4 regions of the Paenibacillus sp. OAS669 genome follow, and region 2 is predicted to be linked to each of the others. Evidence: riboswitches for the same ligand, from Rfam matches in the RefSeq annotation. Region 2 holds a riboswitch; each other region holds the start of a gene.
What was found. A riboswitch is a leader RNA that binds a small molecule or an ion and turns the genes downstream of it on or off. The one in region 2 is predicted to bind cobalamin.

Region 1: it holds a riboswitch for cobalamin, as region 2 does, so the genes downstream of both, nrdI (class Ib ribonucleoside-diphosphate reductase assembly flavoprotein NrdI) here and GGC63_RS04750 (ABC transporter substrate-binding protein) in region 2, are expected to answer to the same signal.
Region 3: it holds a riboswitch for cobalamin, as region 2 does, so the genes downstream of both, GGC63_RS05715 (energy-coupling factor ABC transporter permease) here and GGC63_RS04750 (ABC transporter substrate-binding protein) in region 2, are expected to answer to the same signal.
Region 4: it holds a riboswitch for cobalamin, as region 2 does, so the genes downstream of both, cobJ (precorrin-3B C(17)-methyltransferase) here and GGC63_RS04750 (ABC transporter substrate-binding protein) in region 2, are expected to answer to the same signal.

Annotation. Positions count from the first base shown of each region.
Region 1 is NZ_JADBDR010000004.1:102,986-108,784, forward strand. It holds gene nrdF (class 1b ribonucleoside-diphosphate reductase subunit beta) at 1-387, opposite strand, end outside; gene nrdE (class 1b ribonucleoside-diphosphate reductase subunit alpha) at 414-2,498, opposite strand; gene nrdI (class Ib ribonucleoside-diphosphate reductase assembly flavoprotein NrdI) at 2,485-2,844, opposite strand; cobalamin riboswitch at 2,984-3,191, opposite strand; gene metE (5-methyltetrahydropteroyltriglutamate--homocysteine S-methyltransferase) at 3,559-5,799, opposite strand, start outside.
Region 2 is NZ_JADBDR010000001.1:1,172,334-1,178,132, reverse strand. It holds gene GGC63_RS04775 (hypothetical protein) at 6-284, shown strand; gene GGC63_RS04770 (Lrp/AsnC family transcriptional regulator) at 561-1,052, shown strand; gene GGC63_RS04765 (aminotransferase class I/II-fold pyridoxal phosphate-dependent enzyme) at 1,066-2,256, shown strand; gene GGC63_RS04760 (aspartyl-phosphate phosphatase Spo0E family protein) at 2,380-2,646, shown strand; gene GGC63_RS04755 (hypothetical protein) at 2,779-3,321, shown strand; cobalamin riboswitch at 3,366-3,565, shown strand; gene GGC63_RS04750 (ABC transporter substrate-binding protein) at 3,754-4,782, shown strand; gene GGC63_RS04745 (FecCD family ABC transporter permease) at 4,784-5,799, shown strand, end outside.
Region 3 is NZ_JADBDR010000002.1:64,693-70,491, forward strand. It holds gene GGC63_RS05705 (ABC transporter substrate-binding protein) at 1-864, opposite strand, end outside; gene GGC63_RS05710 (thioredoxin domain-containing protein) at 1,394-3,469, shown strand; cobalamin riboswitch at 3,582-3,770, shown strand; gene GGC63_RS05715 (energy-coupling factor ABC transporter permease) at 3,910-4,677, shown strand; gene GGC63_RS05720 (energy-coupling factor ABC transporter substrate-binding protein) at 4,674-4,958, shown strand; gene cbiQ (cobalt ECF transporter T component CbiQ) at 4,951-5,754, shown strand; gene GGC63_RS05730 (energy-coupling factor ABC transporter ATP-binding protein) at 5,751-5,799, shown strand, end outside.
Region 4 is NZ_JADBDR010000009.1:9,251-15,049, reverse strand. It holds gene GGC63_RS19890 (hypothetical protein) at 253-399, shown strand; gene GGC63_RS19885 (NAD-dependent epimerase/dehydratase family protein) at 808-1,836, shown strand; gene GGC63_RS19880 (hypothetical protein) at 2,002-2,196, shown strand; gene GGC63_RS19875 (helix-turn-helix domain-containing protein) at 2,207-2,590, opposite strand; cobalamin riboswitch at 2,824-3,050, shown strand; gene cobJ (precorrin-3B C(17)-methyltransferase) at 3,273-5,069, shown strand; gene GGC63_RS19865 (sirohydrochlorin chelatase) at 5,099-5,799, shown strand, end outside.

The DNA.
Region 1 (5,799 bases), on a different contig from region 2:
CAGGAAACGGTTGTTTTCAATCCATTGAAAAATGCTATCGATCTCTTCCGTCGATGCCAATGTGGTAAAAATACTGCTATACGATTTGGCATGGATTTGCTCCATCATCCCCATAAAGCCGAGGACCGCTTTACGCTGCAGCCCTTCGACGAGCTCGAGAATTTTGGGCATTCCGACGCCGCCTTGTACCGTATCGAGCAGCGTTAAACCGCCAAGTACCTTCATGTACAGGTCCCGCTCCGCATCGTTTAATGTCAGCCAGGACATTTTATCATCGGATAGCGGAATCTCCTCATCCGTCCAAAATTGCATAATATTTTGCTTCCAGAATGTATCCGTAAAATCGTCATCTGGACGGTTCCAATTCACGGCTTTCCAAACACTCATTGCTGCAACTCCCTTTCCAGCTTATCTTATACGGAACAACTGATGCACTCTTCAACGGAAAGATGGTTCGTCCGAGTGTAATAAAGAGATTTCAGTCCTTTTTTAGCTGCGTAAATATAGTATCGAGCCAGCTGTCTCGTAGTCACATCGCTGTTGACGTGCAGGACCGTGGATATTCCCTGGTCCACATGCGTTTGAATTTCGGCAATCAAATCCAATACCTTGAACTGATCCATCTGATAAGCCGATTTATAGAAGAAGTAGTTATCTCTGCTCAAATACGGCATCGGATAGTAGGTAGTCGAGTTGGCATAAGTGCGCGTTTCGATTTGCTCGACAATCGGCATTACGCTTGACGTTGCATTCTGGATATAGGAAATGCTCTGTGTCGGCGCAATCGCAAGCCGGTAAGCATGATATAATCCGTAAGCTTGTACAGCGGACTTCAGGCTCGCCCAATCTTCGGGAGACGGGATTGGCATATCCTTGAACAGCTCTTGTACCTTACTTGTAACGGGTCTGTAGTCCGTTTCCAAATAGCGGTCGAAGTAAGTGCCGTTCGCATAGTCGGATTGCTCGAAGCCTGCAAACGTAACGCCGCGCTCTTTGGCAATCTCCATGCTTCTTTCCAACGAGTAATAGTTCATCATCATAAAGAAAGCACGAACGAAATCTTTGGCTTCTTCGCTTTCATAAGCAATTTTATTTTTGGCCAAGTAGCCGTGAAGGTTCATTGCTCCAAGTCCGACCGAATGCATCTCTTGATTCGCTTTGGCAACGCCAGGGGCATTGGCGACGGTCGTCATATCGCTGACCGCTGTCAGTGCGGTAATCCCTTCCTTAACGGATTCCTTCACTTTATTCAGCTCCATCACGTTGGCAATGTTCAAGGAAGCAAGGTTGCAGCTGATATCGCGGCGGATTCTATCCGGCTGGCCGTAATCGTTGATTTCCGATGTCTCCTGCAGCTGGAAAATTTCCGTGCAGAGGTTCGACATTTTTATCGCGCCCAGCTGCTTCAGTGGGTGTACGCGATTGGCATTGGTTTTGTTCATAATGTAAGGATAGCCTGATTCCAGCTGAATCATGGAGATCTTGATCATCATATCGCGTGCGCTCATCACGACTTTCTTACGCACACGATCATTAGCCAGTAATTCATCATACATAGCATCAAGATCCATATCATCCAAATGGGTTCCATACGCTTTATAAACGGAATAAGGAGCAAACACGTGCAGAGGCTTGTTTTCTTCCGCCAGCTGATAGAACTTGTTAGGGATGATCAAACCGATCGATAAAGTCTTGAGGCGTGTTTTTTCATCGGCATTGATCTTCTTGCTGTCCAGCAGTTCCATAATATCCCATCCGAAAATGTTGTAATAAGCAGCTCCCGACCCTCTGCGCTGCCCCATTTGATCGGCATAGGAGAAGGCATCCTCCATCAATTTGAGCACCGGCATAATGCCTTTTGCCGCACCTTCTACATCCTTAATCGGTTCTCCGCGGCCGCGTAATTTGGATAAATTGACCGCCACTCCTCCGCCGATTTTGGAAAGCTGCATGCAAGTGCCGAGAACATAGTTAATCGAATTCAGGGAATCGTCCATTTCCAGCAAAAAGCACGAAACCATTTCCCCACGACGGCTCTTGCCTGCATTCAGAAATGTCGGAGTCGCCGGCTGCACTCGTTGGTCCATCATGGCCGTAGTCAGCGTTCTAGCCGTATTCATATCTCCACGAGCCAGATGCAGCGCTACAATCGCCACTCTATCCGGGTAATGCTCCAAGTACATCGTGCGGTCATTGCTCTTCACTGCGTAATCCGTATAAAACTTGGATGCCGCCATGTAGGAAGGAAATTCGAAGCGATAGTTATGTGCGATTTCGTAAATTTCCTCAACGTCAGCCGGTGAATACTGCTGATATACATCCTCGTAATAGTCGTTATCGATCATATAGCGCACTTTCGCACTCGTATCCGCGAATTGTACGCTTTTGCTATGTACTTCCTCCATAAACGCCTTTACGGCTTCCTTATCCTTTTCCAATTGAAAAAAGCCGTCCGTATCTCTTTGCAGCAACAAATTGTTCAATTCAATATGCAGCAACCAAACGCACCTCCTGTTTAAACCGCTCTACATCCTGCTTCGTTCCTGAAAGCTCAAACTTGCTTACTACCGGTACTTTATATAATTTCGCGATAAGATCGGCGCTTCGGGCAAAGCCTTCTCCCCAATTCCGATTACCGCTAGCTGAAACTCCCATGAGATTCGCATGATTCTTTTGAAGAAAGGACATCACTTTCTGAGGCACTTGACCGAAGCCCGTAGTATAGGTGATTAGAACGAACGGTTCGTTCACCGTCATCATTTCCTCTATTTGAACCACTCGCATATTCAGCTTTTCGACAAAACGGCGAACATTTCCCGTCTTGGAGTCATAAGCGATCAACATGCATTTCTTCCCCTTCCTTAGTCCCTCGCGGAGCAGGCATAAAAAAGCGCGTTCGGCTAACAGGGCCGAATGCGCTGAAACGAGCATGCAAATGTACATACTTCATTAAAGACGTAACGGACACCTTCCTGTTCTCCGCAGGCCGTGTCAATGATCAGGCAGGTCTCCTGGCTAGAGAATCATCATGATCGATCCGCCTTCCCAGCTTGTTTGGTTCCTAAGCCAGTGGCATACAAGACCGATCCTCCTCTCTTACAGTGGCGGGACCGCGCCGGCTTCTCACCGGACTTCCCTATTAAGCTTTCTCGTTCTATTGAACGAAAAGCACCTGTCACAACAATATATAGTTGGCAATAAATAATCTATATCAATATATGGTATTTGTCAATGGATAGGATGGCCCTTGTTTTAGTATTTTTATAGACTTCAGCCTATAGCTGACAGTCATTTTCATGCATATAAAATGCCGCTGAGACTTGCTGCAGCAAGCCTTTTGTCGATGACAAAAAAGACCCGGCGCATGCTGCGCAGGTCCTAATCATCCGAAAAATTAGTTATTTAGTCCTGGGTACAAAGAAAATTGAACTGCTATATCTTTCACATTCCGCGAAACGAATACCGCTTTTCACCATCGGCTTGAACAGATCCAATAGAATTGCCTTTCTATTCACCGTAACGTCTGTCTCTGTCTTATTATGGAGTATACCCTGCCACTTAGTTTGTCACGGACTGCTCGTATTTGGCACGAGCCGTCTTAGTCGCCTCCACCATATTGCGCAGAGAAGCAACCGTTTCTTCAAGACCGCGTGTCTTCAGACCGCAATCCGGATTGATCCAGAACAATTTGGGATCTAACACACGCAATGCACGTTCTATCATTCCTGTCATTTCCTCTACGCTCGGAATACGCGGACTATGAATGTCATACACACCCAAGCCGATTCCCAGCTTGTAAGTGTTCAACTCGAAGCTGTGGATTAATTCGCCGTGGCTGCGGGATGTCTCGATGGAAATAACGTCCGCGTCCATCGCTTCAATGGAATCTATCATGTCATGGAACTCACAGTAGCACATATGGGTATGGATCTGCGTTGTTTTTTGAACTGTGCAGGTGGCAATGCGAAAAGCTTTGACAGCCCATGCAAGATAATCTGCCTGCTCCGACTCTTTAAGCGGTAAACCCTCGCGTACTGCCGGCTCATCCACCTGAATCATGCCAATGCCTGCCTTCTCCAACGCTTCTACTTCTTGTCTGAGAGCATAAGCCAATTGGTAGGCAATCTGCTCGCGCGGGATATCCTCACGGACAAACGACCAGTTCATGATGGTGATAGGTCCTGTCAGCATTCCTTTTACAGGATGGCTCGTCTTGGACTGGGCGTACTTGGTTTCTTCAACGGTCATTTCACCAATGAACGCTACATCTCCGTAGATCACCGGCGGCTTGACGCAGCGGGAACCGTAGGATTGTACCCATCCATTTTGGGTAAATGCAAATCCCGCGAGCTTTTCACCAAAAAACTCCACCATGTCGGTTCTCTCAAACTCACCGTGTACAAGCACGTCGATGCCGATTTCTTCCTGGATCTTGATCCAGGTATCGATTTGCTCCCGGATAAATTCAGCATACTGCTTGTCGTTCCATTCCCCTTTACGCCATAATTGACGGGCTTTACGCACCTCAGCGGACTGCGGGAAGCTGCCGATGGTTGTCGTCGGAAATAGCGGCAATTGCCATTTCGCCTGCTGAGCTGCATAGCGTTCTGCAAACGGAGCGGAACGTACTGGTTCTTGAGAGCTGACAGCTGCAACGACGGTCTGAATCTCGCTGCGGTTTCGATCAGCGGATTGCTGAAGCGCTTGAATCGTACGATCATATTGCTCCAATTCTCCTTGAACTGCTTCCTTTGAGGAGAAAGCTTTGGTCAATAGGACGAGCTCATTCAATTTTTCATCGGCAAACGCGAGAGCACCTTTCAATTCGGAGGTGAGCTTCGTTTCCCGCTCTACGGTTACCGGTACGTGAAGCAGGCTGCACGAAGATTGAACAATCAAGCAGTCAGCAGGTACTGCCCTCGCAAGCTCTTTCAACAACTCCAGCTTTCCGGTTAACGAGGCCTTCCAAATACCGCGGCCATCAATGACTCCCGCACCCAAAACCTTGTCCTGCGGGAAGCCAATTGTTTGAATGGACTTCAGATTTCCGTCGTATCCATGAACGAAATCAAGGCCTATTCCTTTAACTGGCAGCTTGACGATATCACTGTACCGTTCTACTGATTCAAAGTACGTTTGCAGCATAAGATTCAAGCCGGGTACTGCTGCGGCAAAAGTTTCATAAATATGCTTCAATCGCTGTACGTCCTCATCGGATAGCTTGGTTACAAGAATCGGTTCATCCACCTGCACCCATTGAACGCCTTCCGCCGCAAGCTCCTGAAGCAACTGCACATAGAGCGGCAGCAGCTTATCCAGCCAGGCCTCCGTTTCCGATGCGGCGTAACCTTTGGAAAGCTTCAAGAAGGTCAACGGCCCAACAATAACCGGTTTTCCTTCAATACCAAGCTTCTCCTTTGCTTCACGATAAGCTTCAAGAGGCTTATTCTCCGTAAGCACCGGTGACGCTCCTGAAAGCTCAGGTACAATATAATGATAATTCGTATTGAACCATTTGGTCATTTCACTTGCGGCGGCACCCTCAGTCCCGCGGGCTACCCCGTAATATACGGACAAAGGAACGGCTCCGCCTGTATACGAGAACCGGCTCGGAATAATGCCGAACATCGCTGCCGTGTCCAGAATATGATCGTAATAGCTGAAGTCATTGACAGGAATGAGGTCAATTCCTTTCTCCTGCTGCTTGCGCAAATGACCCAAACGAATATTCTGCAGCTGACTGCGAAAATCTTGTTCTTCCAAACAGCCTGACCAGAACGCTTCCAGAGCCTTCTTCCA
Region 2 (5,799 bases):
TTGACTTGATTATAGCATTAGAAAATGAGCCTCCTGCACAAGGACAGTTTGAGCAATTGCTGGCATCCGTCGAGGATCATGCAGCCGATGCGGAACTTCTGTATAAAACGTACTGCCAGAGCCCTTATGTGATCGCCGCTTATGACAAAGGCCGGCTGGTGGGCATCGGAAGAGTGACGGGAGAGTCGGATGGGCAAGGCGGGCTGCAAATTACCGTGCTTGAGGATTACCGCTGCCACGAGATTGAAGCGAACATACGCAGGCTGTTATCGATCCACCGTTAATAGCATTTTTACAGCAGCCTATTATTTCTTATATAGATTTTATGCAAGCCCGAGGCTATTGTGCCCTGCGGGCTATTTTTGCGTTGAAGGGATGGCTTGCAGATTTGGCTCAGCCCAAGCAAGAGCAATTTTATTTTGCAAAAAGCCGCCGGTTGGGTGTAATATGGAGTAATAATTTATCTATCCATGACATGTAAGCGGAAGACAGGTTTTGTCTAACGCAAAACCTGGAAGGAAGCTAATGTAAGGCACAACTCTTGGGAGGGTTAACCACCGATGGAACAGTTTAAAATGCGAATTATTGAGCTGCTTAAGGAAGACGCGAGAAGAACCCCGGCGTTAATAGCGACTATGCTGGGTGCGCCGGAGGCGGAAGTGGCGGAAGCGATCAAGCAATTGGAGGATGCGCACGTCATTATCAAATACGCGCCGATTGTGAACTGGGCGAAGGTGGACAACGAGAAGGTAACCGCATTGATTGAAGTTCAGATCACGCCGGAACGCGGACGCGGCTTCGATGCGATCGCCGAGCGCATTTACTTGTATCCGGAAGTCAAATCCGTATATTTGATGTCCGGAGCCTATGATTTGCTGGTAGAGATCGAAGGGAAAACGCTGAAGGAAGTCGCTTCTTTCGTATCCAATAAGCTGTCGCCGATAGACCGCGTTTTATCGACCAAAACACATTTCATACTTAAAAAATATAAGCAGGACGGTATCACCTTTGAAGATCATGAGGATGACCGCCGTATGTTAATCTCCCCGTGAAGGATGATGAGTGATGATCAAACAACATGAGCCTTCTACAAAGTCGATGTCGGGTTATTTGGCTCCCTTGGTGAGAGAAATCCCTCCATCAGGGATCCGCAAATTTTTTGATCTGGTCAGCGCCAGCAAGGATATCATTTCCCTTGGTGTCGGCGAGCCGGATTTTTGCACGCCTTGGCACGTGCGTGAAGCCTGCGTGTATTCCCTTGAACGCGGCAATACGAAGTATACGCCGAATGCTGGAATGCCGGAGCTAAGGGAAGCGATCGCCGAGTATTTGTACGATTCGTTCCATGTGCCGTACGAGCCTTCTGACGAAATCCTGGTTACGGTGGGCGGCAGTGAAGCCATTGACTTGGCCTTGCGTGCCTTGATCGTCCCGGGGGATGAAGTGCTTGTTCCGGAGCCTTGCTATATCTCCTATTCTCCGATTACGAAGATCGGCGGGGGGATTCCTGTCGGGATCGAGACATTCGCGAAGGATAATTTCAAGCTGACTCCCGAGGCCTTGAAGGCGAGCATTACACCTAAGTCTAAAGTACTGATTCTGTGCTATCCGAGCAACCCGACGGGCGGCATCATGACGTACGAGGATTGGCTCCCGATTGCAAAAATTGTTGAGGAAAACGACCTTATTGTCATTTCCGACGAAATCTATGCAGAATTGACTTACGAACAGAAGCATGTCAGCTTCGCTTCCTTGCCGGGCATGAAGGACCGCACCATCCTGGTCAGCGGCTTCTCCAAAGCCTTCGCGATGACCGGCTGGAGGATGGGCTATGCTTGCGGACATAGGGATCTAATTTCAGCGATGCTCAAAATTCACCAATACACCGTCATGTGCGCACCTGCTATGGGGCAAGTCGCAGCTCTCGAGGCTTTGAAAAACGGTATGGATGAAAAGGATCGCATGGTAGAGTCCTATAACCAACGGCGCCGGCTCGTCGTTCAGGGCTTCCGGGACATCGGGCTCGAGTGCCATGAGCCGCAGGGAGCGTTCTATGCCTTCCCTTCGATTGCTTCTACAGGGCTAAGCTCGGAGGAGTTTGCCCAGCGTTTGCTCCTTGAAGCGAAGGTCGCTGCGGTGCCGGGATATGTGTTCGGCTTGGGCGGAGAAGGCTTCGTGCGCTGCTCCTATGCGACTTCCGTCAATCAATTGCTGGAAGCGATCGAAAGGATCGGAAATTTTATACGTAAATTATAGTTTCGACAAAAGTAGTCATTTCCATCTCCGACAAAAACTGTTATCTTTAATAGTATAGAAGTTTCATATCCTTTGGGGTTATGGGACTTCCGAATCTAAAGATATGCCAGGGGGGGATGAAGAATGGCTTTTCCGGAATATCAGCTTAGGCATTACCCGCAAATCGGTTGGATTCGAGAGAATAATCAGCAAGCCAAGTGGTTTTTTGGGAAAAAGAAGCGGTCATCTTCTGACGTATCTTTGGAAGAAGAGATTTATAGGTTGCGCCAGGAGCTCGAACGACTGGTTCAGAGCGAGCAATGCTTGACCTCACCGGAAGTTGTGAAGATCAGCATGATCCTGGACAAAAAGATAAATGAGTATATGAATCGAAATAAGAGGAGCCGGTAACGGTTCCTTTTTTTACATTTCAGCCTGCGGCCTTCTCCTTTTTTTATCTCTAGTTTTGAAAGAAACGAGACATTTATGATATGATTGGGGGTAACAGCAATCCAAGAAAGCGCATCTATAAGGAGAGGGAACATGAAAGGGAAATTCATGCTCATCATCATGCTGCTGCTGGTGCTAGCCGGCTGCGGCGGGGGACCCAAGGCTGATGTATTGATTTTTATGACAGGCCCCAATGGAATTCCGAACGAGGTGGGAGATAAGCTGCAGGCTGCGCTGCAAACGAAGCTTGGCGAAGCTCCGACCGTAAAGATTCAGACCACGCCGATGTTTTCTATGGATAAATTGGTTGTAGAAATTGCGGCGGGAGATAACAGTATTATTATTGTGCCGACGGAGCAGTTTAAAACGATAGGCCAGCAGGGCGGATATGTCAGTCTGGATGATGTGGCGAAGCAGGAGGATTTTCCCGGAGGCGTGCTGGAGCTCCCGGTAGATTCCAAGGATAAGAATGCAGCGCCCAAGAAAGAGAAGCATTTGTACGGTATTCCTTTGGAACAAACCAAATGGTTTACAGAGCTTAATTTGAATGGCAAAGATTTGGTAGCCTTCATTCCGGCCAATGCCAAAAATCTGGAAAAAGGCTTGCAGGTGATGAAGGTCATCGCGCAAAAATAGACCTAATGGACGTTCCTGCTGCATAGGCAGGTCTGACTTTAATTTCATAGAGTTACCGACTAGGTGCCTGTCTGCTTAACAAGCCGGCAGGTTAAAAGGGAAGCCGGTGTGAATCCGGAGCGGTCCCGCCACTGTATTTTGGAGGGAGAGTCTCATATTGCCACTGTTCTGAACCGGAATGGGAAGGCGAGGCCTCCGTACAACTCCATAAGCCAGGAAACCTGCCTAATCGGGAATAGACCGGGCCTTTCGAGGAAAAAGGAGCGTCGTTTGCACGCGCTGTCGTTCAGAATAACGGACAGCGTCTGCAATCGCATGCCCTCTGCTTCCTAATTGCAGCGATCAGGATCAGAGGGTTTTTGACGTGCATGCAAACCGGGACATGGAACAGGAACGATACAATGGGATGGAAGGACAAAGGGAGGTACCACAATGTGGAGTGAAATGAAACGAAGCGGCAGAAAAAAATGGCTGGCGGCCGTATTGGGCCTGGCGCTTGTGTTCAGCGCAGCCGGCTGCGCGCCGAAGGAGACGAAGCCCTCGGGGACGGCAGATTTGAAGGAGCCGGCTAAAGCGAGCAGCGGAGAACAGACAAGCCCTCCAGCCGCGAACGCAAAGGCTACAGTATATCCGTTGAAAGTGAAGGATGCAACAGGCAAGGAGTTTACCTTTGAAAAGGCGCCGGCCAAGATTGTGTCGGTGTCTCCCAGCGAGACGGAGACTCTGTTCGCTCTAGGCTTGGGCGACAAAGTCGTCGGCGTATCCGACTTTTGCGATTATCCGGAGGAAGCGAAGAAGAAGCCTAAGATGGGCAGCATCGTGAAGCCGAATGAGGAAGCGCTGATTGCGGCTAACGCGGATGTCGTGCTGTCGGGCGTATCGCTCAAAACAGCAGCCGTCGAGCAGCTGAGGGGCTTGAATGTAAATGTGTTTAAGGTAGAGCCCAAGACGATTGACGACGTCATGAACAATATTTTGAAATTCGGACAAATTTTTGACAAGCAGGAGCAGGCGGAGAAGCTGGTGGCTTCTATGAAGGCGGAGCGTCAGAAGGTTACGGATGCCGTCAAGGATCTGAAGCCGGAGCAAAAGAAAAGGGTGCTCATGGAATTTTCTCCTGGCTGGACGGTAGGGAAGGGAGAATTCATGGATGAGCTGATCACCTTGGCTGGCGGTATTAATGTCTCTTCCGACATTACCGGGTACGCGAAGCTGAATGAAGAAAAGGTGATCGCGGATAATCCTCAAGTGATTCTGTACCCGAAAAATCTGATCGATGAAAATTCCAAGAAGTCCATGGATCAAATCATTAGAGAGCGGACCAGCTGGGCTAATGTCGATGCGATCAAAAACAACAAGCTGGCGGGGTTGGATAAGGACTCGATCAGCCGTCCGGGACCGCGGATTACAGCAGCGCTGGTAGATGTAGCCAAAGGCATTTATCCGGAATTGGTGAAATAAAATGAAGCGGAAGCTAATGGCATGGGGAGGAGCGGGGGTGCTGCTCCTTCTTCTTTCCGTGACGATCAGTTTATCCATCGGTACGGTTCATGTGCCGCTCCTGCATGTATGGGGCATTCTGGCGCATCATCTGCCCGGAATCGGAGGCTCGGTTCCAGTAGATTGGCAGCCGGCCTCCGAGCAGATTATTTGGCGCGTCCGGCTGCCCCGCGTACTGCTGGGGGTGCTGGTCGGCGCCTCCTTGGGTATTGCGGGAGCGGCCTTCCAGGGAGTGCTGCGCAATCCGCTGGCAGATCCCTATACGCTGGGGGTTTCTTCGGGCGCCTCGGTCGGCGCTGCTTTCCTGATCTTGTTCGGGCTGCAGTTTGCCCTACTGGGCTCGGCAACCGTTCCGGTTGTCGCATTCATTACAGGAGCGCTATCCTTGATTACTGTGATTATTATCGCAAGAACGGGCGGCAAGATACGGATGGAAGCCCTGATTTTATCCGGGGTCGTCATGCAGGCCTTTCTCGGGGCCTTCGTCTCGTTTATGGTCGCGATGTCCAAGCAGGTTATTAATGAAATTGTGTTTTGGCTGATGGGCAGCCTGGCGCTTCGGGGCTGGATGTATTCGCTTGTGCTGCTGCCCTACTTGGCGATCGGCGTCATGATCCTGTTCGGCTATGGAAGAGCGATGAATTTATTCGCTTTGGGCGAGCAGCAGGCGGCCTATCTGGGTATAAGGGTCGAGCGAACGAAGCTTATTGTGCTGGCGGCTGCAACGCTGATTACGGCAGCGGCCGTGTCGGTCTCCGGGGTCGTCGGCTTTGTCGGCCTGATTGTGCCGCATTTGCTGCGGCTGATCGTTGGGCCGGACTATCGGCTGCTGCTGCCTCTTTCCCTTATCGGGGGAGCAATCTACGTACTGTGGGCGGATACGCTTGCCCGTACGGTCCTGAGTCCGACGGAAATTCCGCTCGGAGTGGTAACCGCGTTCATGGGGGCTCCGTTTTTTGCCTATTTGTTAAAAAGAAG
Region 3 (5,799 bases), on a different contig from region 2:
GACGTCGAAATTCAAATCCTTAGTCTGCATCCAGCCTACGAGGCTCTCTTCGACATCCACCGCCATAGCCATATGGCCCTGAGGAAAGTCCTTCACCGTAGTGAACTGGTTGCCGGGAATATCGTAAAACCGCCTGAGATTGTCTACCATCTTTACCCATTTGTCCGAGACCATGGAAGCCTTATCTTCCTCTGGATCCAGCGCGGGCTCGGAAAGCTGGTTATAGGTCATGTAGTAGGCAGGGTGCTGCTGAAAGCCTTTATAAGTTATTTCACCTTCCTGACGAGTCAGCTTCTTCGCCAATTCATAGATCTCGTCATACGTCATCCCCGGTTTGGGATAATCCACCCCGAATTTATCAAAGATATCCTTGTTGTAATAAAGCAAATAATCGCTACCTTCAAAGGGTAGAGAATACAGCTTTCCGTCCGACGAATTGACCGATTGACGGAGCCAGGCCGGATCCAATTTGCCGGTGTCGAAATTGTATTTCTTGACCAGCTCGGTCATATCCCATTCTAGATTGTTCTTGCGGATCGACCGGTACGTGTTCCGCCGGGCATCCTCCAGGATAATGTCAGGGATTGTTCCCGCCGCAATCAAATCCTCGTACCGCCTGCCCGGATTATCCCATTGAACATGCTTAATCTTGATCTCGGGAAAGCGCTTTCGAATAAACTGTCCAATAAGCTTGTCAAAGTTTTCTTCCTTGGTGTAGCGTTTGTTAAACAATTGATCACCTGTAAAAATAAACAGTTCATTATCCGCGGATTCGGATATTTTGTTCGTTTGTGGGCTTAGTTCGGAAACCGCCGGAACATCCTTGCAGCCCGCCAGGACAGCGATGGTAAGACCGATCAACAAAGGTAGGGAAAGCCTCCTGCTATACATGACAAAACTCCTTTCATTTTCGATTTATGGGATCACAGGACTCCTGCCAGTTCACCTCCCGAAAATTAGTTGGACATACAACCACTTACTGTAACTTTTTCTAACTTTAATATGGAACAAATTACAAATCATTAGGGGTATTTTTTAAACTATGGGTTATTTCTTGCATCTTTGTTTCATGCGCTTTTTGCCTAATAAAGGGGGGGAGAAACATAGGGGGAACCACTTGATGTTGCAATGCACCTAACGGACAGCAAGTCCAAAATATACCCATAACGATGAATGCGGAAGGAGGCTATTACATCTTGGGAGGGTCTTGAATAAGCTGCTGCCCTTGCAGGGCTTGGGATTGAAATTCATCAGGCAGACAAAGAAAAATTACTGTACTTGCTGCAGTCAAACCCCTGTTCCCCTTCCCCTGTGGAGGTTTTTTCTTTTCAAGGTGGTATGCTAAACTGGAATCAATAACAAAAATATTCCAGCAACAAGGAGGTGATGTTCCATGACAACGAACAGCAAACCCAATAGATTAGCCAAGGAAAAGTCGCCATACCTGCTTCAGCATGCGAACAACCCGGTAGACTGGTTCCCTTGGTCAGAGGAAGCTTTCGAAATCGCCAAGCGTGAGAACAAGCCCATCTTCTTATCCATCGGGTATTCAACCTGCCATTGGTGCCACGTCATGGCGCACGAATCGTTCGAGGACGAGGAAGTCGCGGCTATTCTTAATGAGCATTACATATCGGTCAAGGTGGATCGTGAAGAAAGACCCGATGTGGATCATCTCTACATGACTGTCTGTCAAGCGATGACCGGGCAGGGCGGATGGCCGCTGACGATTGTGATGACGCCGGAGAAAAAGCCGTTTTTTGCCGGGACGTATTATCCCAAAAACCGTCGCTACGGGCGTCACGGAATGATGGATATTTTGCCGCGGCTCGCGGGGAAGTGGAAGGAAGACCGGGAGCGGGTGATCGAGACCAGCGATCAGATTGTGACGGAAGTGGAGCAGCGGATGCTATCGAACCTGAAGGGCGAGATCTCGGAGCGCACGCTGGATCAGGCGTATGCCCAGTATGAGGAGCTATTTGACTCCACGTATGGCGGTTTTGGCGATAAACCCAAGTTCCCTACCTCGCATAATCTCTCGTTTCTTATGCGGTATTACCATCGCACCGGCAAAGAGCTTGCACTGCAGATGGTAGAGAAGACGTTAGATGCAATGCATCGGGGCGGTATGTACGATCATGTCGGCTTCGGATTTGCGAGATACTCTGTAGACGAGAAGTGGCTGGTGCCGCATTTTGAGAAAATGCTCTATGATAACGCGCTGCTGGCCTGGACCTACCTGGAAGCCTATCAACTGACTGGTAAGGCGAAATATTCCCGTACGTCCGAAGAGATATTCGCTTATGTGCTTAGGGATATGACCGACCAGGCAGGCGGCTTCTACTCTGCGGAGGATGCCGACTCGGAAGGGCACGAGGGGAAGTTCTACATATGGGAACAGGATGAGATTCTGAAAGTATTAGGCCCCGAGGACGGCAAGCTTTATAGCGACCTTTATGATATTACCAAGGAAGGCAATTTTGAAGGCCGGAGCATTCCTAACTTGATCCAGCATGATGTGGATAATTATGCCCGGCTCAAAGGATTGGATCCCGATCTATTATCTGAAACCATCGGGAGATGCCGACAAACCTTGTTTGCATACCGTGAGCAGCGCGTACATCCGGGTAAGGACGATAAAGTACTGACCTCCTGGAACGGACTTATGATCATGGCCTTGTCCAGAGGCTATAAAGTGCTGGAACGGTCGGAATATCTGGAGGCGGCCTCCAGTGCGGCTCGCTTTATTGTCTCCCGATTAAGGCGTCCGGATGGAAGGCTGCTTGCCAGATACAGGGACGGAGAAGCGGCGTTCGCCGCATACCTGGATGACTATGCGTTCCTGGTATGGGGACTAATCGAGCTGTATGAAGCGTCTTTTGAGCTCGAATATTTGCAGCTGGCTGTCGAGCTTAATGGACAGATGATCGAATTATTCTGGGATGAGGAACAGGGCGGTTTATTCTTCTACGGAAGCGACAGCGAGCAGCTGTTTTCCCGGAACAAGGAGATTTACGACGGTGCGCTGCCTTCCGGCAATGCGGTAGCTGCCATGAATTTCTTGAAGCTGTCCAAGCTGACCTATGACGCCAGGCTGTCGCAGATTGCCGAGAGGCAATTGCAAGCCTTCGCAGGCTCGGTTGAACGGTATCCGACAGGACATTCGATGCTTCTGATCGCTCTGGATTATGCGTACAGTCCTTCCAGCGAGATTGTCATTGCCGGGGATCCCGAATCCGGGACAACCAAGGAGATGCTTGCCGCGGTGCGCCAAGGCTTCAGACCCCATTCCTCCGTATTCTTGGTACCGCCGGGGGAAGAGGGCGAGAAGGTTCGTCAATTCCTTCCTGTAGTTCAGGACAAACAGGCAATCGGCGGCAGGCCGACGGCGTATGCTTGCGAGAATTTTGCATGTCATTCCCCGATTACAGATTTGGAAGAGCTGGAAGAAGTGCTGCATTCTTCATAAGAACTATCTCCTTAACGGAAAGCCTCCTTTTTTTATCAAGGAGGTTTTTTGTATTCCAAGAAGGAATTTGACGACATGCCACGAATATGGAATAGCTGTACTAATATTATTGGAGCATGAATATCCATTAGGTGCCTTTGTGAAGACAAAGGGTAACAGGGAATCGGGTGCAAATCCCGAGCGGTCCCGCCACTGTAAACGGGGAGTATCTTTCATCATGTCACTCGGTGTAACGACCGGGGAAGGCGAAGGAAGCGAAGATCCGTAAGCCAGGAGACCTACCTGATGGTATGCACCCAGATCCCTTCGCGGAAAGGAGAGGTGTACGAGAATGAATCGGCAAACATTAGAGGTGTTGTCGTATTTTCACACGTACCCGTGACCTATCCTGCTGGATAGGTCTTTTTGTTTCATCACATTAATGATGGAGGATGTATCGGATGAGTAGAAGAAAATGGGGCAGCAGCCTGCTGCTGGTGTTAGGGTTCGTCTTGTACCTGATGGTCAATGAGCCGCAATCGGCGTATGCCATGCATATTATGGAGGGCTTTTTGCCGCTCGGCTGGGCTGTATTTTGGTGGGTCGTCTTCATTCCTTTCTTTATTCTTGGCCTGAGAGCTTTAATCCGTATTACGAAAGAAACCCCTGAGCTCAAAATTATGCTGGGCTTGGCCGGAGCATTTACCTTCGTATTATCTGCACTGAAGATCCCTTCGGTCACAGGCAGCAGCTCGCATCCGACCGGAACCGGTCTAGGAGCCGTGATGTTCGGCCCTCTGCCGATGAGCGTATTAGGCTCCATTGTATTGCTGTTTCAAGCCTTGCTTTTGGCGCATGGCGGTTTAACGACGCTGGGAGCCAACGCTTTTTCGATGGCTGTGGCCGGACCGGTCGTAGGGTATTTTGTCTATAGATGGATGATGCAGGCGACAGGGAAACAAAAATGGTCCATTTTCATAGCAGCGGCTTTGGCAGATTTATCTACCTATGTAGTCACTTCCTTGCAGCTGGCGCTGGCATTCCCGGCGGAGCAGGGGGGTATCGCGGCTTCCTTCGTGAAATTCGGTGGTATTTTTGCCATTACCCAAATCCCTCTGGCTATCAGTGAAGGCCTTCTGACGGTATTGATCTGGAACTGGCTTCAAGCTTACAGCCCGAATGAATTGTCCCTGCTTCAACGCAAAATGAAAGGAGCCCGCGAATCATGAAAACCAGCTCGAAAAATATGCAGATACTGGCTGCCGTAGTCTTATTGGCCGCTTTACCATTGCTGCTTGTCAAAGGGGATTTCGGAGGCGCGGATGATGCGGCCGAGGAAGTGATCAAATCGCTCCATCCGTCCTACGAACCTTGGTTCTCTTCCTTCATAGAGCCTCCTCCGGAAACGGAAAGCATGCTGTTTGCCCTGCAGGCCGCCCTGGGAGCCGGATTTATCGGATACACGATCGGTTTATTCAAAGGAAGAGCGACCAAGCGTAACCATGATTAAACAAATCGACGTCATTTCTTATAGCAATAAGCTGCGAGCCGTTTCTCCCATGTGGAAAAGCGGTTTCGCTGCTCTTTTGCTCCTGCTGTCCTATCTGTCTCATCCTGTTGTTCAGCTGTTGATGTTCATCTGGATCTCGGCTTGGATTGCGGGTTATGCCAAGGTTCCGCTCAGGTTATATAGTTCACTTCTGTTCAGTTCGCTTCTATTGTTTGCAGCAAGCTTGCCCGCTTTATTGTTGGAAATTCATTCGTTTGAACAAGGGCAGTTCCGGGCAGAAGGCCTGACGCTGCTCGCTTATTCTCATTGGTCTCTGAGTTTGAATCCGTCGGGCGTAGAGCTGACGGTGAAGCTGCTGTGCCGAATTATGGCTTGCGTAGCCGCATCCATGCTGTTGATTCTGACTACTCCCATGCCGGAGCTGTTCCAGGTCATGAAAAAGCTGCGGGTGCCTTCTCTGGTGCTCGAATTGATGCTGATCACTTATCGCTTCTTGTTTCTTCTTCTGGATACGGCTCATGACATGTATACCGCTCAACGGGCCAGAGGAGGGCAGCAGGGCTTCACAGGAAGGCTGAGGGACACAGCACTGCTAATCGCCCGGATGTTTGCCAAAACCATGCAGCGCTATCAAGGGCTGGCGAACGGAATGGTATCCCGGGGCTTCACCGAAGAGATTCGAATGGCCCCTTACCAAGGCGGGGAGGTACCGGCAAGGTATAAGTGGGAAGGCAGCATCGGTTGGATTTTGCTGGCAGGGTTGGAATGCTGGCTTAGATGGAGGGAAATCGGATGAAATCGATATTGGAAGCACGTGGTCTAAGCTACAGCTACCCGGGCA
Region 4 (5,799 bases), on a different contig from region 2:
GCCGATATGATTCATGGTACACTAAATCTTATTAAAAGTGTATGTCCAATAAAAGTCGTACATGCTAGTGCACTTTCACTGATGGTGAACAAAAGTCATCCAAAAATTTAATAAAGTAAACATTTTTTTATGGAATTCGACACAATCTCCTTTGACAAGATACATTACGTATCATACAGTGAATAAAGAGACCACATACTGTGATAGAGAAATTCATGTAAATATACGGAATAAGAGAAGGAGTGCAATAGAATGAGCAGCAGCAACAAGCAGCAGGAGAAGAAGAATGTAGATGTGTTGAGAATCTTGGCGCAGTTGAACATTGATGCGAGCAAGCTTGCATTGTTCGGTCCTCATGGACCCGATACGCTGCCCCCGACTCCTGGTTCTTCCTGCTAGTAAGCCCCTGTAGATGACTAAAATTACCTCTTTGGTTTACATAAAACTCCCGTTATCCTCCCGCACAGATCAGCTTCCAAGTGAATAAAAAGCCGCCCAAGAAGAGCTTGTGTTCTGATCGGACCTAGTCATGATGTCCCTTGGAGAACCGGGATGTGAGCTCCTGTTCTTTGCTCGGGAGCGGAGGATTATGGCACAATCCGTCTTTCCTACTAAAATTGCCGGCGGCACCTAATTTCGCTTAACTTTTCTGGGACCTCTTGACTGGAGGCCTTTTTTTGTTTATATTGATACAAAATGTATCAATATTCGACGGGTCAAGCGCATCATGCGCTTAAAGATATAGGACTTTGGGAAAGCACCCGAACGAACGCTTAAACACAATATCGAATCGGTGGAGGGATAAGGATGAAAGTACTAATTACAGGCGGAGCCGGCTTTATAGGGTCCCATACGGTGGACTGTGCCATTCAGGCAGGGCTGGATGTAGTAGTAGTCGACAATATGAGCACAGGGAAGGAAGCGAATCTGCATCCGGCATGCAAGCTGTATCGAATGGATGTTGCCAGCACGGAATTAAGAAATATTTTTGAGCTGGAGCAGCCGGATTACTGTATCCATCTGGCGGAGAAAACCGATTTGAACGAAGCGATGGTCGTTCGGGGGCTGAGTCCCAATTTGCGCGGATTGATCTATTTGCTGGATCTGTGCAAGGAATTTTCGATCAAGAAGCTGGTCTACGGATCCTCTGCTGAGGTCTACGGTTCTTACGAGCCTAAGCCGATTGACGAAGCCGCTCCATGCGCTCCGGTCTCCTGCACAGGAATGTCCAAGCTGGCTCCCGAGGAATACATTAAGCTGTACGGCGCGTTGTATGGACTTAACTACACGATTTTAAGGTATGCGAACGTGTATGGCTGCCGGCAAAAAAGGTATGGAAGCGGGGGCGTAATCTCGGCCTTTCTGGAAACCTTCGTCAACGGCGAGAAAGCCATCATTCAAGGGAAAGGCCTTCAGACCCGGGATTTCGTCTATGTATCCGATGTGGCTTCCGCCAACGTTCAAGCCCTGTCCTTGTCCAACAGCGATACCTACAACATAGGCACGGGAACGGCTACGTCCATTCTGGAATTGTTCGAGCTGATGAATGAGATGACGAATCAAAAAGTAAAGCCCGTATTCGTAACGGCGCGTCCGGAGGACCATCTGCATGTCTGCGTTTCCTGGGACAAAGCGGCCAAGGGCTGGGGATGGAGTCCCAGGATCCAGCTGCGGGAGGGCTTGACCCAGCTTATGGGGGATTTTATGTACCAAAGGCTTATGGATAAAATCAATGGAGTTCAGGAAACGGCCCCCGAGCCTGTGGCAGCCAGTATGCTGATTCGCCGTATGGCCGTGAAGAAATCGGCCCGCAGGCTGAAAACTTCCTCTTTATAAGCCGTTAAACCGCGTTGATAAAGATTTATTTAGAATAGCTTATTCGACAAAATGATCGGTGTTTTTAACGAAAACCCTCCCAGTATGCGACACCTTTTTTTGAACATCTCCGATATAATACTAGACATTGAAAGTCTATGAGACGAGATGGAGTGTGGGTTGCAAATGGAAGAGAACAAGAAAACGGTGGATATCGACACCGTCCTGAATCAACTCGGTATCCCCAGAGACAAGTACGATCAATGGCTGGCTCTTCAAGAAGCCGTGAAAGAACCGATCAAGCCTCAATACAAAGGCCTCGATAAACCGTTATTTTCATATATGTACAAGGAACTAGGCATGATGGAGTACAGCAAGTAGCCGTACCTCATCATGGCTTATTTTTGTCGGCAGGGAGAGAACGCTCGGACCGAATGAAAGCGATGAAGCTTTTGGACTCCTCCAGTGTGAGTTCTCTTCCGTCAATAGTCAGAATGAATTTGTCCAGAATAGCTTCGTCCGAAAGCTCAAGATAGCTGATAAATTCCTCCGTGCCGTCCGCAAAGCTTCCGGGATGATCCGTGCGGCCCATCAAATAGTCTATCGATACGCCGAATATATCGGCAATTTTTTGAATGGTTTCGTAATCCGGCTCTCTTCTATTATTTTCATAATGAGAAAGGGCGGAACGGGTAATTCCTACTTTATAGGCAAGCTCTTCCTGGGTCATGTACCCTTTGCTCCGCAGTTTGGCTATTCGCTGCCCGTATTTCATAGAGCATCCTTCCACCTTTGCTGTTGTAAATCGGCTGACCTTCCTCATTCCAGCTCTTCTGTATAGTCGGCTATATTGTTCGTAAGCTATCGTTTTGTTTCAATGGGTATGCTGTAAAAAATAAGAACTTCGGCCCATACCTCCCGGGGCATCGAACGGCTTGTCGTTAGCGGAGGGAGGGCGCGCAGTTATAGACAAAGCTTCGCTTCGGGTGATATGATGACTCTGGACAATCAAATACGGATGAATTAGGTGCCGAATGAAATCATGCCTCATTTGGCTTAAAAGGGAAGCCCGGTGCAAAGCCGGCACGGTCCCGCCACTGTGAAGAGTGCCTTTCCATAAGAAAGGCTTGTTATGCCGATGTTGTTGCCACTGGAGCGCCATAGAGCGCGTCTGGGAAGGGAATCGGATGACGAAGCTCGAAGTCAGGAGACCTGCCTAATTTCAAAACACTGTTGACCTACGAGGATAGGGAGGTGTTAGAGATCGGCTTACTTATGGAATGGTAATGGCATATCGGATACAGTGTCATTGGAATTCTTGAGAACGCGGGCTGCAAGAGCATTTCTAACACTTTCTGTAGGAATGCTCTTTTTTGTGCTGCATAAAAGTAAGGAAGACATGTTCGAGAGGCAACCATCATGATGTATTTATATAGGAAGGAAAGGATGTGCGGCGAATGGCGGGAAAACTGCTTATCATCGGCTTCGGACCGGGAAGCTTCGAGCATATTACGAAACGGGCGCGGGAGGCCATTGAAGAAAGTGAAGTTATCATCGGCTATAACACGTACGTGGATCTTATCCGTGGACTTCTCACCGATCAGGAGATTGTACGGACGGGGATGACGGAGGAAGTGAGCCGGGCTCAGGAGGCCGTTCGGCAAGCGGAGGCCGGGAAAAAGGTAGCGGTTATCTCGAGCGGCGATGCCGGTGTATACGGGATGGCCGGACTGGTGTACGAGGTGCTGATGGAAAAAGGCTGGAGGCGGGACGGCGGCGTGGAAGTCGAGATAATCCCCGGCATATCGGCGATTAACTCTTCCGCCTCGCTGCTTGGGGCCCCGGTCATGCACGATGCCTGCACGATAAGCTTAAGCGATCATCTGACGCCGTGGGAGCTGATTGCCCGGCGCGTCGAGGCGGCGGCCCAGGCGGACTTCGTCATTGCGCTGTACAACCCCCGCAGCGGCAGACGAACCCGGCAAATTGTGGAGACGCAGCGCATATTGCTGAAATACCGCTCGCCGGAGACGCCGGTCGGCATCGTGAAGAGTGCCTACCGGGACCGTCAGCATGTGGTGCTGACAACTTTGCGCGATATGCTCGATCATGAGATCGGGATGCTGACGACGGTCATTATCGGCAATGCGTCGACGACGGTCTACGACGGTCTGATGATCACCCCGCGCGGTTATCAGCGCAAGTATACGCTCGGCGCCGATGTACAGCCGCTTAAGCCGCACCAGCGGCTGCAGGAAGCGGCGGAGCCTTGGGCGCTGCGGCAGTGGGACGAGGCAGTGGCGGTCGATGCGGATGACGAGGATTGGGCTTGGGAAGGCGAAGGCCAAGTGGAAAGCGGCCTGGAAGCCGTGGCCCGCACCGTAAGGGAGACGGCTCCTGCAAGCTCCGCCGGCGGCGGAAGCACGGGCGGAGCGGTGCTGGCTGCCAGCGCGGTCAGCGTGGCTGAGCGCGAGGAGCGGAGCAGCGGCCCCGGTACCGACTCGCCGCTAATGCTGGCGATGGAGGCGCTGCGCCTGTCCGATCTCAGCCGAGGCGTGGTCACGGAGCCGGGCAGCACGCCTGCCTCGGCGGGATTGTTCCGCCAGCAAGCGATCTTCGAGCTTGCGGTAAGTCCGGGCGTCGCCGAGAAGCGTTTTACCGCCAGACAGATGCTTGCGCTGGCTGAGGTCGTTGGCGAGACGGGGACGATGGAGTACACGCCCCATCACCAAATGATTATCCGGGTTCCGACATCGAATCCCGATGACATTACGACGAAGCTGCGGCAGGAAGGCTTCCTGCTGGCGCCGATCGGCGATGTAGCGCAGCTTAAAGCTTGCGACTTTTGCAATGCGGAGAAGGCGGATGCGATTCCGTACGCCGAGGAGCTGCAGAAGCGGATCGGCGGCTTGAGCGTGCCGAAGGAGCTGCGCATCGGCTTGAACGGGTGCGGAATGGCTTGTTATGGGGCGGTGCACGAGGATATCGGCATCGTATACCGGAAGGAGAAATTCGATTTGTTCCTGGGCGGCAAGACAGTCGGGCGCAATGCGCATCCGGGACAGCCGGTCGCCGAGGGGATTGAGCCGGATCAACTGGTAGACATGATCGAACGGATTGTACAGCGGTATATTTCGGATGGTCATCCGAATGAGCGATTCCATAAATATTTTAAAAGAGTAAAGGAAGTAGAAGGCTATCGTCACCAAGAGGTGCCGGTTTTCCAAATTGAAAACGCGGTATGCGGCGATTAATACGGAAATAAAGACAGGGAGGGAACAGGATGAATGCGGTTTTGTTTGTAGGCCACGGCAGTAAGGATGCGGAAGGCAATGAGGAGGTACGGGAGTTCGTCCGCTCTATTGCATCGAAGATGGACCAGCCGATCGTGGAGACGTGCTTTTTGGAATTTGAACGGCCCACCATCGCACAGGGTATCGAGCAGTGTGTTCAACAGGGAGCTACGCAGATTGCGGTAGTGCCGATCACTTTATTCTCGGCGGGGCATGCCAAAATACATATTCCGGCTGCTATTGACGAAGCGAGGCTGCGTTACCCGTCCGTTCGGTTCAACTATGGACGGCCTATCGGGGTTCATGAGCAGGTGCTGGATATTCTTGCGTCGCGGTTGGAAGCGGCCGGTGCAGGCGCTGCAACGGAAGCCGACCGGGAGCAGACGGCGGTGCTTGTCGTAGGACGGGGCAGCAGCGATGCGGACGCCAACAGCGATTTGTTCAAAATATCCCGGCTGTTCTGGGAAAAGCTGAAGGTCAAATGGGTGGAGACGGCGTTTATCGGAGTGACGGCGCCTTTAGTGGATGAAGGGATTGAGCGCTGTATCAAGCTCGGCGCACGCAAGGTCGTTATCCTGCCGTATTTCTTGTTCACGGGCGTATTGATGAAGCGGATGGAGCAAATGCTGCTTCAATTCTCGGAGAAATACCCCGAGCAGGAATTTATATTGGCGGATTATTTCGGGTTCCA